2 regions of the Modestobacter versicolor genome follow, and region 2 is predicted to be linked to the other one. Evidence: riboswitches for the same ligand, from Rfam matches in the RefSeq annotation. Region 2 holds a riboswitch; the other holds the start of a gene.
The links. A riboswitch is a leader RNA that binds a small molecule or an ion and turns the genes downstream of it on or off. The one in region 2 is predicted to bind cyclic di-AMP.

Region 1 (7,629 bases), 560 kb from region 2:
TCTTCCGCGGCTGCGCGGGCGCCGCCGTGGCGGCCTGCTCGACCGCCTGCTGGGCGATCTCGGCGCCGAGCCGGCGCTCGAACCCGGCCGGGATCACGAGGTCGTCGGGGGTGAACTGGTCGACCGACTCGTGGCCCAGCCCGATGAGCGCCGAGCCCAGGCCGTCGCGCATCAGGTCCAGCACGTTCTCCACGCCGGCCTGGCCGTTGGCCGCGAGGCCCCACAGGTAGGCCCGGCCGATCATCACGGCCTTCGCGCCCAGCGCGAGGGCCTTCGCGACGTCGCCGCCGCGGCGGATCCCGCCGTCGAGCAGCACCTCGACCTGGTCGCCGACGGCTGCCGCGACCGCGGGGAGCGCCCGGATCGCCGCCGGGGTGCCGTCGAGGTTGTTGCCGCCGTGGTTGGACACCGAGATCGCGCTGACCCCGGCGTCCACGGCGCGCCTGGCGTCGTCCACGCGCATGACGCCCTTGAGCATGAAGGGCTTGTCGCCCCAGAGCTCGCGGAGCCAGGCGACGTCGGCCCAGGTGGGCATCGGCGACTGCATCCACTGCCCGTAGGCCTCGAAGAAGGTGGGCGCCGGCGCACCCGGGGTGGCCACCATGTTGGGCACCGTGAGGTCGGGGAGCTTCTTCGTCTTCGCGAACTCCCACAGCCAGCTCGGCTTCAGCGCCACCTGCGGGGCGTACCGGCGGACCGCCTCGAGATTGATCCGCTCCGGGATGAACGGGCTGCCCCAGTCGCGGCCGTAGGAGAACGACCAGTCCAGCGTGGCGATGAGCCCCGCTGCACCGGCGTTGCGGGCCCGCTCGACCTTGGCGGCCATCACGTCCCGGTCGCCGACCCAGTACAGCTGGAAGAAGGTCTTCGGGTTCGCCGCGATGACCTCCTCCATCGGCTTGCTCGCCATGGAGGACAACCCGATCGCGGTGCCGCGGGCGGCCGCGGCCCGGGCGACGGCGACCTCGCCGTCGGGGTGCACGGCCTGCACACCGGTGGGGCTGATCAGCACCGGCAGCGAGATGTCCTGCCCCATGACGCGGGTGGCCATCCGCTTGTCGTTGCTGAGCCCGGCGGTGTGCGGGGCGAAGCCGAGCTCGGCGAAGGCCGCGATGTTGTCATCGACGGTCAGGCCCCGCTCCGACCCCGCCACCAGTGCGCCGTAGACGCCCTTCGGGAGCCGCTTCTTCGCCCGGCGCTGCGCCTCGGCCACCGACTCGAACCACGCGTTCGCCACCTGCGGACCTCCTGATGCTCGGTCTCCCCGCCGGACGCCGTCGTCCGGCTGGAGTGCGCACCGCCGCCGGGCGGCGTGGCACTGAGTGCCACCCTAGCGGTGACCTGGCCCACGTGGGGCTCAGGAGGCCTTGATGGCCGAGACGTCGAACTCCACCTGGATCCGGTCGCTGACGAGCACGCCGCCGGTGTCCAGCACGGTGTTCCAGGTGAGCTCCCAGTCGCTGCGCTTGATCGCCAGCGCGCCCTCGAAGCCCACCCGGGTGTTGCCGAACGGGTCCAGGGCCGAGCCGGTGAGCGTGAAGTCGATGCTCACCGAGCGGGTGACGTCCTTGATCGTGAGGTCGCCGGTCACCCGGTAGACGTCGTCGTCGACCTGCTCCACGCCGGTGGAGAGGAAGACCATCTCGGGGTACCGCTCGACGTCCAGGAAGTCCGGCGAGCGCAGGTGCGCGTCCCGGTCGGGGGTGCCGGTGTCGATGCTGGCGGTCGCGATCCGCAGCGTGACGCTGCTGGCGGCCGGCTTGGCGGTGTCCAGGTGCGCCGTGCCGGAGAACTCGGTGAAGGCGCCACGGACGGTGGTCACCATGGCGTGCCGGGCCCGGATGCCGATCCGGGTGTGCGCCACGTCGACGGTGTAGTCGCCGGTGACGTCGGCCAGCGCGCTGGTGGCGGCGTCGAAGTCCGTCGCAGCGCCCTCGGGTGCGCGGTGTCTGCCCACGGTTCAGCGCTCCTCGTCTGGGTGTTCCACCGGTCCATCGTGACCGATGCCCGTCCCGGGAGGGACGGGTGGTGCCCCGGTCGCTGCGGACGACGACGTCCGGAGCCCGGCCGGTGACGTCGAGGTGCAACGACCCCGGGGGCTCTTCGCAGTCCGGGACGTGACCGGATGCACCATGATCCGCCCTGCCTGGAGGAGGCCGCTCGGCCGGCCCGGCCCCGGACGCGCAGGAGGGGCCACCCGAGACCGGGTGACCCCTCCTGACCGCTGCGCCGATCGCGGCGTCAGTACCAGCCGGTGGACTTCGAGTGCGCCCACGCGCCGCACGGCGAGCCGTAGCGCGAGTCGATGTAGATCAGCCCGGCGTCGATCTGCCGGTAGGGGTCCGACGTCTTGGCGATGCCGGTGCCCTTCCAGGTCGAGTCCAGGAACTGCGGGATCCCGTAGGCGGTGCTGGTCGGGTTCTGCGCGTTGGGGTTCCAGCCGCTCTCCTTGCCCCACAGGCTCTCGAGGCAGGAGAACTCGCTCGCGTTGCCGCCGAGCTGGGCCAGCGCGTACTCCTGGTAGGAGCCGGACGCGGACGCGGAGCCCGACGAGGCTGCCGGGGCCGACTCCTCGGCCTCTTCGGCCTTCTCGGCCTCCGCCGCCTCGGCGGCGGCTGCGGCCTGCTCGGCGGCGGCCTTCGCAGCGGCCTCGGCGGCGGCCTGGGCCTCCGCGGCGGCCTGGGCCTCGGCGGCGGCCTTCGCCTCCGCGGCGGCCTTCGCCTCGAGGGCGGCCTGGTCGGCGGCGGCCTGGGACTGCGCGGCGGCGACCTGCTCGGCCTCCCGCTGGCTGCGGTTGGCGGCCAGCTCGCCCAGGCGGTCGCCGACCGAGCCGTCGGAGAGGGCGGTGGCGGTGTCCTGCGAGCTCAGCCCCAGCTGGCTGGCGACGCTGACCGGCTCGGGAGCGGCGGCGGCGTCGGGCTGGCCGGCGACCAGGACGTTGACCACGATCCCGCCGGCCGCGGCGGCGGCCAGGAAGAAGGCGGGACGGCGCAGCCCGATCGGCGGCCGGCGACGACCGGTGGCGCGGTGGCTGCCGACCGTCTCGGCGGCGGGGACGGCTGCGGCGTGGGTCTCGGCGGCGTCGATCTCGGCGGTCGCGTCGGCGACCTGCTCGAGGACCTCCGTGGGGAGGGACTGCTCGTTCGACGTGTGCGCGGTGGTGCGACGGGACATGAAGGGAGGGGCTCCGTGGGTCTTCCGCGGCCGCCTACCGAGTTAGCTGACGGATTCGGGCTGGAAGTCGCCCTACCCGGCCTGGACTCTGCCCAGGTCAGGATTCACCCCAGTGCTGCGGTGGGTCCCCGGCTCGCTGCGATGAGCGACTCGGCGGCATCCGGTACGGGCTCCTCGGATGAGGACCTGACGTCCGACCGGACTCCGCCAAGGTAGATGCCGTTACCCGGACGTGACAATCCCCGGCACCACATTTCGTGGTGATCTGCCACGCGCGGGCACCAGATGTGGGTTGTGAGCGTGCGCATGGGACGGCTGGGACAGGCCTCTGATCAGGGCAGTCGCCACACCGTCGTCCGTCGGGCCGGCCCGCCGTCGGCGTCGACGACGTCGTAGGCGATCTGCTCGACGAGCCCCTCCTTCGGCACGTAGGCACGCCCCGGGTCGCCGAGGAAGACCGCGGCGCCACCCAGCCAGGCGGCCCCGAGGAAGGGCAGCACCCGGCCGGTCATCTCCCGGTCATAGCAGACGTCGCCGGCCAGGACGACGTCGACGGCGGGCGGGTCGTCGTCGAGCAGGTCGCCCGCCACCTCGATGCCGGAGACCCCGTTGAGCTCGGCGTTGAGCGCGATCGCGGCGTGCGAGTACGGGTCCGGGTCGCTGGCCAGCACGCCGGTGGCCCCGGCCAGCAGCGCCGCCACGGCGACGAGGCCGCTGCCGGCGCCTAGGTCGAGCACCCGGCGGCCGGCCACGGTCGCGGGGTGGTCGAGCACGTAGCGGGCCAGCGCCTGACCACCGGGCCAGGCGGCGGCCCAGAACGGCGGGTCCTGGCCGGCGCCGCCGCCCTCGGTCTCCATCGCCTCCCACAGCCCGACGACGTCGTCGGCGACGTGCAGCTGCACCTCGGGGACGAGCGTCGGCCGGGCCGTGCGGGTGTGCGCGCGCAGGAACTCCGGGGAGACGGTGCCGGGCACCCTCAGTCCTTGCGGTCGCTGCGCACCACGGTGACCGGGCACGGCGCGTGGTGGGTGACCTGGTCGCTCACCGAGCCCAGCAGCAGGCCGGCGAAGCCGCCGCGGCCGCGCGCACCGACGACGAGCAGGTCGGCGCCCTGCGCGGCCTCGATGAGGGCCTTCACGGCCGGGGCGTGCACGACGTGGCAGGTGGCCGTGCGGGCCCGCTCGGCGCCCAGCACCGCGGCGACGTCGGCCTCGAGGTCGGCCTGCACCGCCTTCTCGTAGTCGGTGATCGGCGGGACGTAGCCCGGCTCCCAGGTGGGCGGCTGCGGCGCGGTGGCGATCCGCCAGGCCCGCACCACGTGCAGCGGCCAGTTCGCCCGCTCGGCCATCGCCGCGGCCCAGGTCAGCGCCTCCTGGGCGCAGCCGGAACCGTCGTGGCCCACGACGACGCCGCCCTCGGGCACCGCCCGCGTCGAGACCTCCGCCTCGGCACCGACCAGCTCGGCCGCCACCTCGTCGCGCTCCGCGGCCAGCGCCGCCTCCCGTGACTGCTCCGTCATCGCCGTCTCCCGTCCTCCGCCCGGCGACTGCCCGGGCACTGCTCCTCGGCCAGCGGAGACCGCTGACCGGGGACAGCCTCTCGCACCCCGCTCGCCGGCGGCAGGGCAGGCGTCCCGCTCTCCCCCGTCGGTGGCGTCCGGCCCCTGACGACGCCGGGCCCGGTCAGTCGCGGACGACGTGGACCGCGGCCTCCTCGGCCGAGGCGCCCGCGCCGTCGATGCCCTCGTCCTCGGCGTACAGCTCGGGCTCTCGGTCGACCACGCCGTCCTCACCCGAGTCGGCCAGCCGGCCGGCGCGGTCGTCGCCCACCTCGTCGTCCAGCAGCTCGCCGTCGGTGTCGGAGGAGTCGCCGAGCCCGTCGCCCTCGTCGGTCGCACCCTCGGGCAGCTCGCGGGCGAGCCGGCCGTCGAGGCTCTCGCCGGCCTCCTCCTCGCGCTCGGTCGTGCCCCAGTCGTTCGACGCCCAGGGGCGGTCGGCGGGCGAGTAGCCGGCCGTGTCGTCGTCGATGTCGCCCTCGAGGCTGTCCGAGACGGTGCTGAGGATCTGCGGGTCGGTGCCGTCGGTCTCGCTGCGCATGGGGGTCTCCTCCGTCGTCCTGGGCGGTGTGCCCTGGATCTTGCTCCTCGGCCGTCTCGGATCGCGCGGGAGCCCGGTCTGCTCTTGAATGATCATGAGCCGGCGGGTGCCGGCAGCACGACGACCATCGAGGAGGAACGGCAGCCATGGAGCACTTCACCATCGCCACCGTCGCCGAGGAGAGCGCCGACTTCCGTCGCGTGCTCTGGACCGGCGAGCACACCCAGCTGGTGATCATGACGATCCCGCCGGGTGGGGAGATCGGCGAGGAGGTGCACGAGGTCGACCAGATCCTCACCTTCGTCAGCGGCACCGGGAAGGCCAAGGTCGGCGGGCAGGAGAAGAACGTCGCCCAGGGTGACCTGGTCGTCGTCCCGGCCGGCAAGAAGCACAACTTCCTCAACACCGGGGTCAACCCGCTGGTCCTCTACACGGTCTACGGGCCGCCGGAGCACGCCGACAAGGCGGTGCACAAGACCAAGGAGGAGGCCGACGCCCTCGAGGAGGCAGGCAAGGACAAGCCGCCGACCGACTGAGGGTGCGCCTGAGAGGGTGTCGGGCGTGACGACCCAGCCCGGCATCTTCGCGCTCGGCACCCCCGAGCACTGCTACCTCGAGCTCGACCTGGAGCCCGGCAGCTCCGCGGAGGACCTGGTCCGCGGGGTCGCCGGGCTCACCGGCCCCCTCTCCTCCACCGGTGGGGTCAACCTCGTCGTGGGCTTCCGCCCCGAGCTGTGGGCCTCCGTCGCCCCCGACGACGCCCCCGCCGACGCAGCCGGCTTCACCGAGGACATCGTGGGCGCCGGTCGCTTCCGGATGCCGGCCACCCAGCACGACGCCTGGGTGTGGGTCGCCGGTGGCAACCGGACGGCGGTCTTCGACAACGCCCGCGCCGTGCTCGCCGCGCTGAAGGGCGTCGCCACCGTCGGCCGCGAGATCACCGGCTGGCTGTACCAGCACGACCGCGACCTGACCGGCTTCATCGACGGCACCGAGAACCCCTCGCTGCTCACCGCCGCCGCGGTCGCCGCCGTCCCGGCCGGCGAGCCCGGCGCCGGGGCCAGCATCGTGCTCGTGCAGGTCTGGCGGCACGACAGCGCGACCTGGGAGTCGCTGGGGATGTACGGCCAGGAGATGAACATGGGGCGCACGAAGCCCGACAGCGTGGAGCTGCCCGAGGACGTCATGCTGCCCAGCGCGCACGTCGCACGCACCACCCTGGAGGTGGACGGGGAGGAGAAGCAGATCTTCCGGCGCAATGTCGCCTACGGCGGCGTGACCGACCACGGGACGGCGTTCGTCGGCTTCGCCCGCGACCGCTGGCGGCTGCACGAGATGCTGCGGCGGATGGCCGGGGCGACCGACGGCGTCCGCGACGGCCTGACGAACTACCTGAAGCCGCTGAGCGGGGCGTACTACACCTGCCCGTCGATCGACGCGCTCGCGCGCTTCGCGCCGCCGGACGAGGACTGAGCCGCGTCGTGAGCGACGAGGAGCCCCCACGCGAGCCGGAGGGCGGCGACCCGGCGTGCTGGGTCGACCAGGTGTGCCCGGCGTGCGGGCGGCTGGCCGAGCGGCTGCCGTCGGGCCGGTGCGCGGCGTGCGGCGAGGTCTGGGACGCCGGCTGACCGATGTTCGGCTGCGTCCCTCCGGGTAGGGGTGCAGCAGCCAACCACCTCCCGAGGAGCCCGCCATGGCGAACCCCACCGTCGCCGCCCAGCTCGTGACCATGCTCAGGGACGCCGGAGTGCAGCGGATCTACGGCGTCGTCGGCGACAGCCTCAACCCGGTCGTCGACGCCGTCCGGCACACCGACGGCATCGAGTGGGTGCACGTCAGCAACGAGGAGGGCGGCGCCTTCGCGGCGGCCGCCGAGGCCCAGGTGACCGGCCGGCTCGCCGTCTGCGCCGGATCGTGCGGGCCGGGGAACACCCACCTGCTCCAGGGGCTGTACGACGCCCACCGCAGCGGCGCGCCGGTGCTGGCGATCGCCTCGCACATCCAGTCCCAGGAGATCGGGATGGCCTTCTTCCAGGAGACCCACCCCGAGCGGCTGTTCCAGGAGTGCTCGTACTGGTGCGAGGTCGTCACCCCGAAGCAGATGCCGCACAACCTGCGGGTCGCGATCCAGACGGCGGTCGGCAAGCGCGGCGTCTCCGTGGTGGTGCTCCCGGGCGACCTCGCCGCGGAGGAGTCCGGCGGGCCCACCGTGCCCAGCGCCGTGGTCACCGAGCCCTCACCGGTGCGCCCGGCGGCTCAGCAGGTGCAGGCTCTCGCCGACGCGATCAACGCCGCGCGCACGGTGACGTTGTTCTGCGGCGCCGGCTGCAAGGACGCCCACGACGACGTCATGGAGCTG
Region 2 (7,629 bases):
CGGGCGGTGCTCGACGCGGCACGGCACCGAGGCCTCCTGCATGGCCACCCGGAAGGCCTCGAGGCGGTCGGTCCGGGGGAGGGCGCTGGTGTCGAGGAGCAGCATCGGCGGTCCCTGGGTCGGCGACGTCCCCGTGATGGTGCTCAGCCTGGCAGCCGGCCGCGCGCCCGGGAACCACTCCTGGCACCCAGGGACCACAGCCGTGCACGCACAGCCGATCGGCCGCCCGGAGCCGCTGCCAGGGTCGCTCTACCTGACCCACCAGCAGAGGAGATGCCATGAGCGCGCCCGACACCATCGTCCTGGTCCACGGCTTCTGGGTGACCCCGCGCAGCTGGGAGGGGTGGCAGGCGCACTACGAGGCGAAGGGCTTCCGCGTGCTGGCCCCGGCCTACCCGGGGTTCGAGGTGGAGGTCGAGGCGCTGAACGCCGACCCGACGCCGGTCGCCGAGGTGACGCTGCCGCAGATCGTCGACCACCTGGCCGGCGTGATCGGTGCGCTGGACAGCCCGCCGGTGCTGATCGGCCACTCGGCCGGCGGCGCGGTCACCCAGCTGCTGCTCGACCGGGGGCTGGGCGCGGTCGGCGTCGCGCTCAACTCCGCGCCCACCGAGGGCGTGCGGGTGCTGCCGCTGTCGCAGCTGCGCTCGACGTGGACGGCGTTCAAGAACCCGGCGAACCGGCACCGCGCCGTCCCGCTCACCGAGGAGCAGTGGCACTACGCCTTCACCAACACCTTCGACGCCGAGGAGTCGCGGCGGCTCTACGAGCGGTACGCCATCCCGGCGCCGGGGAACATCATCTGGAGCGGGGTGCTGGCCAACCTGATGCCCGGGCCGCAGGACGCGCACGTCGACTACGGCAACGCCGCCCGCCCGCCGCTGCTGTTCGTCTCCGGCAGCGAGGACCACATCATGCCCCCGTCGGTGCAGCGCTCGAACGCCAAGCACTACCGCGGCGGCACGGTCACCGAGGTCATCGAGTACGAGGGGTACCCGCACCTGCTGCCGGCCTCACCGGGCTGGGAGCGGATCGCCGACGAGGTGCTCGAGTGGGCGCTGGCGCACGCGGCCCCGGCGAGGGTCACCGGCGCGCAGTGAGGCTCACCCACATCGGCGGGCCGACGCTGCTGGTGGAGGTCGCCGGCTGGCGGCTGCTGACCGACCCGACGTTCGACCCGCCGGGCCGGCGGTACGCGTTCGGCTGGGGCACCAGCTCGCGCAAGCTGATCGGGCCGGCGGTGCAGCCCGCCGACCTGCCGGACGTCGACGCCGTCCTGCTGACCCACGACCACCACGCCGACAACCTGGACGACGCCGGCCGGGCGTACCTGCCCTCGGTGCCGGTGGTGGTGACGACGGCGTCCGGGGCGGCGCGGCTCGGCGGGACCGCGCGGGGCGTGCGGCCGGGGGAGTCGACGGTGCTCGAGGCGCCCGGCCGGCCCGCGCTCACCGTGACCGCGACCCCGGCCCGGCACGGCCCGCCGCTCAGCCGGCCGGTCGCCGGGGACGTCGTCGGGTTCGCGCTGCGCTGGGACGACGGCTCGCTGTGGGTCTCCGGGGACACGGTGCTCTTCCGCGGGCTCCGCGAGGTCGCCGAACGGCTGCACGTCGACACCGCGGTGCTGCACCTGGGCGGGGTGCGGTTCCCGGTCACCGGGCCGCTGCGGTACTCGATGACCGGCCGCCAGGCGGTGCGGCTGTGCGGCGTGCTCGACGCGCGCACCGTCGTCCCGGTGCACGTCGACGGGTGGAGCCACTTCGCCCAGGACCGGGCCGGCGTCGAGCGGGACCTCGCCCGGGCGCCGGCGGACGTCCGGCGGCGCTTCCGCTGGCTGCCGGTGGGGCGGGCGGTGGAGCTGGAACCGGCCTGACCTGACGGCCCCGGCGGTGGGATGGTCTCGATCATGAGCATCCGGATGGTGGTCGCCGGCGGGACCGGCGTGGTGGGTCGGCACGTGGTCGAGCAGGCCCGGGCGGCGGGGCACGACGTCGTCCCGCTGTCCCGCAGCAGCGGGCAGGACGTCGTCGCCGGTACCGGGCTCGCCGAGGCGCTGGCCGGGGCGGACGTGGTCATCGACGTCACGAGCACCTCCACGGCGTCGGCGAAGGCGTCGGTCGCCTTCTTCCGCGCCGCGACGGAGAACCTGCTCGCCGCCGAGCAGGCCGCCGGCGTCGGCCACCACGTCGCGCTGTCGATCGTCGGCATCGACGGCGAGACCAGCGGCTACTACGCCGGCAAGGTCGTGCAGGAGCAGGTGCTGGCCGCCGGGCCGGTGCCCTGGACGCTGCTGCGGGCCACCCAGTTCCACGAGCTGGTGCCGCAGCTGCTGGGCCGGCTGACGTTTGGCCCGGTCGCCGTGGTGCCGGAGATGCGGACCGCGCCGATCGCGGCGGCCGAGGTGGCGACGGCGCTGGTCCGGCTGGCGGAGGGTGCTCCGCGCGGGCGGGTCGCCGACCTCGGTGGCCCGGAGGAGGCCCGGCTCGCCGACCTGGCCCGGCGCTGGTCGGTCGCCGGCGGGCAGCGCCGGCGGGTGGTGCAGGTGCCGCTGCCCGGGGGCAGCGGCCGGCGGATGCGGGACGGCTCGCTGCTGCCCGCCCCCGGCGCCGACCGCGGCCGGCAGACGTTCGCCGAGTGGCTGGCCGACCGGCGGCCGGGTCAGAGGTAGCCGGTCGGAGGCAGCCGGGTCAGAGGTAGCCGGTCGGAGGCAGCCGGGTCAGAGGTAGCCGCCCACCTCGTGCACCGATCTGCCGCCCGGCAGGCTGCGCTCCTCGCGCAGCGCGTACAGCTCCGCGAGGGTCAGCCGGCCGGCCGGTGCGGGGCTGTCCGGCCCGAGCCAGACCTGGGCCTCCGCCTGGGAGAGCGGGGAGAACTCCACCGCGCTGAGGCAGCGCCCGGGCCGGGTGATCGCCGGGTGCAGGCTGCCGACGTCCTCGTTCGTGGTGAGCAGCACGAGCACCTGCAGGCCGTGGCCGAGGATGCCGTCGCAGAGGTTGAGCAGGCGGCCGAGCGAGGCGCCCGCCCGCGCCTTGGCGTCGGTGCGCAGGTACTCGTCGCAGTCCTCGGCGACCACCAGCCGCCACGGCCGGGTGCGCGCCGGCGCCTCGTCCTCGTCGCCGCCGGCCACCTCCAGCAGGTACTGCGGGTTGGCGAAGAGCTGCTCGGGGTCGGTGACGTAGTGCGTCTCGCACCAGTCCGACCACTGCCGGCTCAGCGCCCGCACCGCGGTGGTCTTGCCGGTGCCCGGCGCGCCGTGCCACAGCACCAGCCGCCCACTGCGGCCGCGCACGTCCGACAGCCGCATCAGCGGCGCGAGCCCCGCCGCCGTCTCGCCGGTGTAGTTCGCCTGCACCGCCGCCCAGCCCGGTGCCGCGACCGTGCGGCTGGACTCGACCGGGTGGTCGCCGGAACCGGACCAGAAGCGCATCCGCACCGACCCGTCGGGGACGGCGACCGCGGCCCGGGCGGCGCCCACGACCTGCACGAGGGTCGCCTCGACCTCGGCGAGGTCCGGGCCGACGACGGAGACGTTGCTGATGCCCCAGCGCACCGAGATGTGCACGATGCCGCCGCCGACGTCGGCGAGGACCGCGCGCCACTTCTCGGCGCGCTGGTCCAGCCGGACGCGCGCACCGGCGGGCAGCAGCGAGCCCAGGTCCTCGATGGCCCCGGGGACCTCGGCCGCCCGGTGGTACGGCATGGCGCCGTTCCACTGCGCCTGGAGCAGCACGGCGTCGCTGATGTCCTCGACGTCGTTCAGCGAGAGGCTGGGGACGACGCCGTCCGGGGCGGGGGTCACGCGGGTCTCCTGTTCGAGCGGCAACGAGCCTGCCGGACGGTACGGGGCAGGTCGGACGGTCTCGACCCGTTTCCCGGTCCCGGGGGCCGCAGCACGCAGCCCCCGGGACGGGTGCGCGGTCAGGCCAGGCGGCGGGCGGAGTTGAAGCCGCCCATCAGGTCGACGTCGACCACGCTGACGACGGAGCCGCTGGTCGGTGCGTGCACCATCTGCCCGTTGCCGATGTAGATGCCGACGTGGCTGACCGGGCTGTAGAAGAACACCAGGTCACCGGGCTGCAGGTCGGCGCGGGCGACCGGCGTGCCCAGCGTCGACTGCATCCGCGACGAGTGCGGCAGCGAGATGCCGGCGGCGGCGTAGGCGAACTGGGTGAGGCCCGAGCAGTCGAAGGAGTCCGGGCCGGCCCCGGCCCAGACGTAGGGCTTGCCCTGCTGGGCCAGCGCGGTGTCGACGGCGACCTGGGTCGCCGCGGTGGGGGCGGCGACGGAGGCCACCGGGGCGGCGACCGGGGCGGCGGGGCCACCGGAGGCCTGGGCGGTCATCGGGGTCAGCACCAGACCGGCGCCGGTGAGCAGGGCGATGAGCGCCCCGCGGCCGGAACGGGCAGGGCGGGGGCGTGCGGACGTGCGCATGAGCGGTGCTCCTGGTTCTCCGGAACCGCCTACCGAGTTAGCTGACGGGTTCGGGCGGGGGAACTCGCCCGGCCGGCCCGCACCTGCGTGCGGGTCGCGCTTCACCCCAGGACTGCGATGGGTCCCCGGTCCGGGCACGCGCTGCCTTGCTCGGCAGCGCCCGGTTCGGCGGTGCCCGACGGGTGTCACCACGGGGGGCGGCGACGTCGTCCCCGGCAGGCGCGACGAACGTAAGCGCGGCCGCGAGGGGCTGCTGGCGCACTCTCGGTGACCGCCACGGCGGCGCCACGCCCGGCCGTCGAGGCCGTCCGGGCGACTCGCCGGACGCGACCTGCGAGCCGTTCCGCCGGGCCCGTGCTCACTCCGGGTGACCCTGCTGTGCAGCCCTGCTCGACCCATCTGCCAGTGCCTGCGCGTGGCTGGACGCTGCGTCACCGGAGGACGACAGGCCGCCGTCGGGTGCGGGCTCAGGCCAGGGCCAGGGCCTCGCGGACGCCGGCCACGAACTCCTCGGGGCGCTCCCAGGCGGCGAAGTGCCCGCCGGCGGTCTCGTCGCGCCAGCCGCGCAGGTCGAACAGCCGCTCGGCGACCGACCGCGGCGACCGCACGAGCTCGCCGGGGAACTGCTGCACCACGGTCGGCACGTCGATCCGCTCGAACGGCGGGCTCTGCTTGGCGTAGGGGGCGAACGACGTCCCGATCGACCCGGAGACCCAGTACGCGGTGACCCAGGTGAGCAGCTCGTCGCGGGTGAAGACCTGCTCGACGTCCCCGCCGCAGTCGCTCCAGCTGCGCAGCTTCTCCACGATCCAGGCGGCGAGGCCGGCGGGGGAGTCGCCGAGCGCGACCGCGAGGGTGTGCGGCTTGGTCGCGTGCTCGTGCATGTAGCCGCCCTCCGCCGCGCGCCACTGCGTCACCCGCTCGCGGAGGTCGCGCTCCTCGTCGCTCGCCGGCTCGGAGGTGAACGCGGCGAACAGCGGCACGTCGGTGAGGTGCAGCGCGGCGACGTCGTCGGGCCGGTGGAGCGCCAGCGACGTCGCGACGAAGCGGCCGATGTCGCCGCCCGAGACGACGTAGCGGTCGTAGCCGAGCTCGGTCATCGCGGCGGCCACGTACGGGGCCATCTCCGCCGAGGAGAGGTCCCGCTCCGGCAGCGGGGCGGCGAACGGGTAGCCGGGCAGCGCCGGGACGACCACGTGGACGTCGGTCAGCAGCGGCAGCACCCGCTCGTACCGAAGCACTGAGTCGGGCCAGCCGTGCAGCAGGACGACGGCGGGGGCGGCCGGGTCGGCAGCGCGCTGGTGCACCACCCGCAGCCCGCCGGCCAGCTGCCACGGGAGCGCGCGGATCCGCTCCTCGTGCGGCCGCCAGTCGTACTCCCCGGCCCAGGAGGCGAGCAGCTCGGCCAGGTAGCCGGGCTCGGTGCCGCGGTCCCAGCCGTGCTCCCCGGTGCCCTCGACCGCGCGGTACGCCCGGAGGCGGGCCCGCAGGTCGTCGAGGACTGCCTGGTCGGTGCGCGGGGGAGCAGCGTCGTCCATGGCGGCGATCATGCCGGGCCGCGGTCGTCGCCGCTCCCGACCGAGCGCTCGGGTCCGCGGGCGAGGACGACGACGAGCAGCACTCCCGTCACCGCGACGCCGGCCCACATCGCCTGCTGCCAGCCGTCGACGAACGCCTCCTGGGCTGCCCGGACCGCCGCCCCGGACTCCCCGCCCACTGCGAGCGCGTTGGCCACCCCGGCCCGGGCGGCCTCCGCGGCGCCGTCCGGCAGGTCGACCGCGTCGGCCAGCCGGGACTCCACGGAGCTGCGGTAGCCGGCGGACAACACCGCGCCGAGCAGCGCGACGCCGAGCGCGGTGCCGAGCTCGCGGGTGACGTCGTTGAGCGCCGAGGCGACGCCCTGGCGCTCGCGCGGCAGCGCGCTGGTGATCGCCTCGGTGGACGGGGTCATCGACAGGCCCATGCCGAGCCCCATGGCCAGCAGACCCGCCAGCACCGAGCGGTAGCCGCCCTCGACGGAGACGAACGTGGCCATCAGTGCCAGCCCGCCCTCGCCCAGCAGGATCCCGGCGGCCATGGTCAGCCGGCTGCCGATGCGTGCGGCGAGCCGCGGGGCGAGGCCGGAGGCGGCCATCATCAGCAGCGCCATCGGCATCAACGCCAGCGTCGAGCGCAGCGCCGACCAGCCGAGCACCGCCTGGAAGAACGGGAACAGCACCACGAAGACCCCGGCCTGCACGCCGAAGACGGTGAGCAGCGAGAGGGAGCCGCTGGCCAGACCGCGCTCCCGGAACAACCGGACGTCGAGCAGGGGAGCGGGCTGGCGCAGTTCCCAGCGGACGAAGCCCACCGCGGCGATGACACCGACGAGCAGGACGGTCAGCGTCTCGGGCGCCGTCCAGCCCCGCACCGGCCCCTCGTGCAGGACGACGATGAGCGCCAGGACGGCGACCACCGAGCTGAGCGAGCCGACGACGTCGAACCGGTGCAGCGACGTCTCCCTCGAGTCCGGCACCGACCGCACGGCCAGGCCCGCAGCGGCGAGCACCAGGGCGACCGGCAGCACGAACAGCCACCGCCAGCTCGCCACGTCGACCAGCACGGCCGACAGGTACATCCCCAGGATCCCGCCACCACCGGCGACCGCCGTCCACGCGCCGATCGCCGTCGAGCGCTCCTCGTCGGGGAACGACGAGGTGATGACGGCGAGGGTGACCGGCATGATCATCGCCGCGCCCACGCCGCTGAGGAACCGCGCGGCCAGCATCACCTCCGTCGTCGGCGCCAGCCCGGCGGCCACGCTCGCCAGCCCGAACACCGCCAGGCCCGCCAGGAGCACCGGCCGGCGGCCCCAGCGGTCGCCGACCGCGCCGAGCGGCAGCAGCAGCGCGGCCAGGGTGAGCGTGTAGGTGTTGATGACCCAGAGCACGGTGCTCTGCGTGGCGTCGAACTCGACGGCCAGCTCGGCCTGGGCGACGTTCAGCCCCGAAACCGAGGCGATGACGGCCATCAGCGCGACGCATGCCGCGACGAGCACGGCCCGGCGTCGACGGGGGTCGGTGACGATCGGTCCGTCGGCCTGGGCGGGCAGGTTCGTCCTCATGCGGTCTCCTCCGAGGGCAGCGGTGCGAGGCGCCGGAGCGGTGCGCCGGCGCCGGTGGTGCGGTGGGTCAGCGGCGCCGGACGGCGCGGACGACG

Region 1: another riboswitch for cyclic di-AMP. It lies ahead of FHX36_RS03310 (lytic transglycosylase domain-containing protein); the one in region 2 lies ahead of FHX36_RS22515 (C40 family peptidase).

Annotation. Positions count from the first base shown of each region.
Region 1 covers NZ_JACIBU010000001.1:684,607-692,235, reverse strand. The annotation lists gene mftD (pre-mycofactocin synthase MftD) at 1-1,237, opposite strand, end outside; gene FHX36_RS03315 (YceI family protein) at 1,358-1,957, opposite strand; gene FHX36_RS03310 (lytic transglycosylase domain-containing protein) at 2,242-3,174, opposite strand; cyclic di-AMP (ydaO/yuaA leader) riboswitch at 3,191-3,340, opposite strand; gene FHX36_RS03305 (class I SAM-dependent methyltransferase) at 3,507-4,148, opposite strand; gene FHX36_RS03300 (universal stress protein) at 4,151-4,693, opposite strand; gene FHX36_RS03295 (DUF5709 domain-containing protein) at 4,857-5,270, opposite strand; gene FHX36_RS03290 (cupin domain-containing protein) at 5,417-5,806, shown strand; gene FHX36_RS03285 (Dyp-type peroxidase) at 5,832-6,743, shown strand; gene FHX36_RS03280 (hypothetical protein) at 6,752-6,898, shown strand; gene FHX36_RS03275 (pyruvate dehydrogenase) at 6,964-7,629, shown strand, end outside.
Region 2 covers NZ_JACIBU010000001.1:121,682-129,310, forward strand. The annotation lists gene FHX36_RS00560 (AraC-like ligand-binding domain-containing protein) at 1-105, opposite strand, end outside; gene FHX36_RS00565 (alpha/beta hydrolase) at 279-1,100, shown strand; gene FHX36_RS00570 (MBL fold metallo-hydrolase) at 1,097-1,873, shown strand; gene FHX36_RS00575 (SDR family oxidoreductase) at 1,907-2,668, shown strand; gene FHX36_RS00580 (DUF5925 domain-containing protein) at 2,717-3,799, opposite strand; gene FHX36_RS22515 (C40 family peptidase) at 3,919-4,431, opposite strand; cyclic di-AMP (ydaO/yuaA leader) riboswitch at 4,444-4,612, opposite strand; gene FHX36_RS00590 (epoxide hydrolase family protein) at 4,899-5,969, opposite strand; gene FHX36_RS00595 (MFS transporter) at 5,978-7,534, opposite strand; gene FHX36_RS00600 (class I SAM-dependent methyltransferase) at 7,602-7,629, opposite strand, start outside.